Regions from separate parts of the Rhizobium sp. NRK18 genome, predicted to be linked through region 2. Evidence: predicted binding sites of a transcription regulator. Region 2 holds the regulator's gene; the other holds the start of a gene.
What was found. The regulator PhoB, encoded in region 2, activates phosphate uptake and scavenging genes when phosphate is short. The targets are predictions, from matches to a motif close to TGTCATNNANCTGTCAT.

Region 1 (2,464 bases), 3.2 Mb from region 2:
GATACCGCGCTTCGGCGGCCGAACGGTTTTCCAGCCGGTGGCCCAGCGCCACGCCGGCCTTGAAGGTCGCGGCATCGCCGGGCCGCATCGCCACCTCGCCATCACCCTCGACCAGAGTGACTTCACCGTCCAGCATGTAAACGAACTCGTCCTCGCATTCGTGCCAGTGCTGGTGCGACGACTTGGAACCGGGCGCCAGCACTTCCAGAAACGCCCCGAACTGCGTGAGACCACCGGTGTCGCTGAAGAGCGCCGCCCAATAGGTCCCGAGCTCCGGATCGGGTCTGGCGGGATCGGAGCGTTCAACAATGGCATCGGCAAGACGGATGACGGGCATGGCGGCTCGGCCTTTATCACGGGGTTTCGGACTTTCGCCGAAGGTGGACGATCGACGCGCCGCGTGCAAGGCAGCGGAATCCAGCATTTATCGCGTCCTGCTCACCCCAAAGTGAATTCCTGTTGAAGCCCGGCTTCACTATGTTCAGGATAATCATCTAGACAGAAGAGGCAGCGCCGGACGCGCCTCGCAGGGAATAGACATGAAGACGATTTGGACTGCACTGGCGGCGATTCTGCTGTCGGGCGGATTGGCAAATGCCGAGAGCGCACCAAAGGGTGTGGTGGAGCTGTTTACCTCTCAGGGGTGCTCTTCCTGTCCGCCTGCCGATGCGGCGCTCGGCAAGCTGATCCAGCAGGGCGACGTGGTCGGGCTCTCCTATCACGTCGACTACTGGAACTCGCTCGGCTGGCCCGACACGATGAGCGCTCCCGCCTTCACGGCACGCCAATACGGCTACGCCAAGATGCTCGGTCGCAGCGGCGTCTACACGCCGCAGGCGATCCTCAACGGCCGCGACCACATCATCGGCTCGGACGTACCGGGCATAAACGCCAAGCTGGCGGAGCAGAAGGCCGATGGCAAAGGCATGACCGTTCCGGTTCGCGCTGTCATGAACGGGGATGAGCTCGACATCGAGATCGGAGCCGGCTCCGGCAAGGCCGATGTCGTCGTCGTCTATTTCAACGACAGGAACACCGTCGAGATCAAGGCCGGCGAAAACAGCGGCCAGTCGATCACCTACTGGCACAGCGTCACCGACGTGCAGACGGTCGGCATGTGGAATGGCAGCGACCTGAAGATCAGCCTGCCGAAAAGCGTGTTCAAGAACGTCAAGGGCAATGGCTGCGCTGTGCTGCTGCAGAAATATGCCGACGACGGCACGCCACGCGCCATTCTCGGCGCGACCACCGTGATGGCGAAAAACTGAAGCTGATTGTCACTGAAGGTATTGCCGCGGACCTGAAATGAAGTGGTCCGGCCTTGGCTCATTTTGGGGCTGGGGTTGGGGGCAATGAACCAGGACCGGACCATGATTGGCGCTAGGGCGCCAGGCAACATGGATACTGTCACCCCGAAATGCGGCTGAGTTTTGACTGAAATGCGGCGTGTCAGCGATTAATCGGCCTCACCCGCCCCGCCGTTGCGGCAATGATCGCTCCCCTTGCATTTTGCAGCATCTGGGGCAAACTGACATGACGTTGTCATGTTCACGCCGCGGGAGAGATATGACTGATTCGACAGAAGGGCCTTACCGCTCACAGACCATGTCGGGCGATGCGTCGATCGTTGTCGATCTCCAGGAGTACCGCAAGGCCAAGGACCCGCTCCCTGTTACCTTCCACCGCCGCGAACTCGATCTGATCCTCCGGATCTACGGCCGCATGGTCGGTGAAGGCGAGTGGCGCGATTACGCAATCGATCACCTGAAGGACCGCGCCGTCTTTTCGATCTTCAAGCGGTCCGGCGAACTGCCGCTCTACCGCGTCGAGAAGAACCCGAAGCTTGCAGCCAAGCAGGGCGCGTATTCGGTGATCAACACCGATGGCCGCATCCTCAAACGCGGCCATGAATTGCAGCAGGTTCTGAAAGTCTTCGACAAGGTCCTGAAGCTCGTCGACAAGTAGGCCTTTCCCGGCGATCAGAACGTGGCGGTTACCGGGTCCGGTCCGATGCGGGCGGACGCCGAATCGAGACCGTCCAGCGTCGCCATGTCGTCGGCATCCAGCGAGAAATCGAATACCTTGAAATTCTCGGCGATTCTGTCCGGATTGACCGACTTCGGAATGACCACCAGGCCGTTCTCGATATGCCAGCGGATGATGATCTGCGCCGCTGTGCGGCCATGCTTCTCGGCGATGCCGGCAATCGTGTCATGCGACAAGAGCTTGCCCTGCCCCAGCGGGCTCCAGGATTCGGTGGCGATGCCGAGCGCGGAATGCACGTTGCGAAGGGCGCGCTGCTGGAAATCCGGATGCAGTTCGACCTGATTGAGCACCGGCGTGACACCGGTTTCCGAAATGATCTGCTTCAGATGCTCGGCCCCGAAATTCGACACGCCGATCGAACGGACACGACCTTCTTCCTTGAGCTTGACGAAAGCCTTCCATGTGTCGCCGAAGAGAC
Region 2 (2,464 bases):
CTTGTCACGGAGTCAGGCTGGCACTAGGTTAAACATGCATTAAGAATTTGCGCTTGGCGGAAAAAAGTCACCCGGCAGTACAAGAGGCGTACTCCGTTCCGAAGGAATTCGGGACACGGTGAAGGATTCTGCCATGCATTGGACTGCAGGCGGAGAAGACCCAATGAACTGGACAGACGAACGCGTTGAAAAGCTTAAGAAATTGTGGGCGGATGGGCTGAGCGCCAGCCAGATCGCCGCACAGCTCGGTGGCGTCAGCCGCAATGCCGTCATCGGCAAGGTTCACCGTCTCAACCTTCCCGGACGCGCAAAGTCCGGCGGCGCGTCCTCGGCGGCACGCACGGTCAAGCGCCCCGTGACCGCACCGAAGGCTCCGAACTATGCAGCCCGCGTTACGACCCGCACCGTCACCCGTACGGCAGGCGCCACGGCACTGAAGGAAGAGGTCGAAATCAACGCGATCCAGGAGCATCGCTACGTTCCCGCCTCGAACGTCGTCGTGCCGATATCCCGCCGCCTGGCCCTGACGGAACTGACCGAACGCACCTGCAAGTGGCCGGTCGGCGATCCGCTGCAGGACGACTTCCATTTCTGCGGCTGCGAGTCCCCGGACAATTCGCCGTACTGCAATTATCACGCCCGCCTCGCCTATCAGCCGACCAGCAGCGACCGCCGTCGCGCCGCAGCGGCCAGCTGATCGCGGCGGAGCGACCGAACAGACCATCATGACGAACGGGCCTGCGGGCCCGTTTTTCGTTTCCGGCTGCGAGAAGTCAAAAGAAAACCCCGCTGTGAACAGCGGGGTTCAGAAGCATTCGGATGAAAATTCCAGGAGGTCAGACTTCCATGGAATAGCCGGCACCACGCACGGTGCGGATGACGTCCTGCATGTTGGAGAAGTTCAGCGCCTTGCGCAGACGGCCGACGTGAACGTCGACCGTGCGTTCGTCGACATAGATGTCATGGCCCCAGACGCCGTCGAGCAGCTGGGAACGCGAGAAGACGCGGCCCGGGGACGCCATCAGGAATTCCAGAAGCCGGAACTCGGTCGGGCCGAGGCGGACTTCACGGCTCTTGCGGTGGACACGATGCGTTTCGCGGTCGAGCTCGATATCGCCGCAGCGAAGCACGGCGGAGAGAACTTCCGGATGGGCACGACGGAGCATGGCCCGAACGCGGGCCATCAGTTCGGGCATCGAGAACGGCTTGACGACATAATCATCGGCACCGGTCGACAGTCCGCGAACGCGTTCGCTTTCCTCACCGCGCGCCGTCAGCATGATGATCGGCAGCCGTTCGGTCTCAGGGCGCATGCGCAGGCGACGGCAGAGCTCGATGCCGGGAACGCCCGGCAGCATCCAGTCGAGCAGGAGAAGGTCGGGCACGCGCTCCTTGAGGCGGATTTCCGCCTCGTCGCCGCGCATGATCGCCTCGACTTCGTAGCCCTCGGATTCCAGATTGTAGCGAAGAAGCTCGCTCAGAGCTTCCTCGTCTTCAACAACCGCTATTTTCGGGACCATTCACGGTTCTCCAACTTATCGAGCCGTCACTCGGACGTCACGCCCATGGTCGACGTGTTGTCGTCCTTCGGACGCTCACCTTCCGGCTGGCTGCCGGTGGTCATGTAGTAGATCGTCTCGGCGATGTTCGTGGCATGATCGCCGATACGCTCGATGTTCTTGGCGCAGAAGAGAAGATGCGTGCAGGTGGTGATGTTGCGCGGATCTTCCATCATGTAGGTCAGGAGTTCGCGGAACAGCGACGTATGGATCGCGTCGATTTCCTCGTCGCGGTCGCGGATCGACTTGGCCTTTTCCGCCGAGCGGCTGGAGTAGACGTCGAGCACTTCCTTGAGCTGCACCGAGGCCAGTTCGGACAGGTGTTCCAGGCCGCGGGCGAGCTTGCGCGGGACGCCGGTGCCCTGCACCGCGATGACGCGCTTGCCGATGTTCTTGGCAAGGTCGCCGACGCGTTCAAGGTCGGCCGCGATGCGGATCGAGCCCATGATTTCGCGCAGGTCGGCGGCAACCGGCTGGCGGCGTGCGATGGTGACGACGGCCGCGTCGCCGATTTCGCGCTCGCCGGTGTCGAGAATGACGTCGTCGGAGATCAGCTTCTGGGCAAGCGCCAGATCGCCGGTCACGAGAGCCTGAACGGACTCGCTGACCATCTGCTCGGCAAGACCACCCATTTCGGAGATCCGGCGCTGCAGGAACTTCAATTCGTCGTCGTAAGCCGACATGAGATGCTGTTGTGTCGAGGGCATGGTGGTGTTCCCTGATATCTTGAGGCAGGCTTCAGCGCGGCTGCGGATCAGCCGAAGCGACCGGTGACGTAGTCCTGCGTGCGGCTTTCCTTCGGAGAGGTGAAGATCTTCGCCGTCTCGTCGAATTCGACCAGTTCACCGAGATACATGAAGGCGGTCTGGCGCGAGACGCGGGCAGCCTGCTGCATGTTGTGCGTG

Region 1: the regulator PhoB is predicted to act here: its motif matches at 1,530-1,546, upstream of NN662_RS01065 (DUF2794 domain-containing protein).

What each region holds. Positions count from the first base shown of each region.
Region 1 covers NZ_JANFMV010000001.1:246,337-248,800, reverse strand. Annotated here, with positions in the region: gene NN662_RS01075 (cupin domain-containing protein) at 1-424, opposite strand, end outside; gene NN662_RS01070 (DUF1223 domain-containing protein) at 540-1,268, shown strand; gene NN662_RS01065 (DUF2794 domain-containing protein) at 1,567-1,965, shown strand; gene NN662_RS01060 (aldo/keto reductase) at 1,980-2,464, opposite strand, start outside.
Region 2 covers NZ_JANFMV010000001.1:3,458,984-3,461,447, forward strand. Annotated here, with positions in the region: gene NN662_RS16380 (GcrA family cell cycle regulator) at 164-697, shown strand; gene phoB (phosphate regulon transcriptional regulator PhoB) at 837-1,520, opposite strand; gene phoU (phosphate signaling complex protein PhoU) at 1,547-2,266, opposite strand; gene pstB (phosphate ABC transporter ATP-binding protein PstB) at 2,314-2,464, opposite strand, start outside.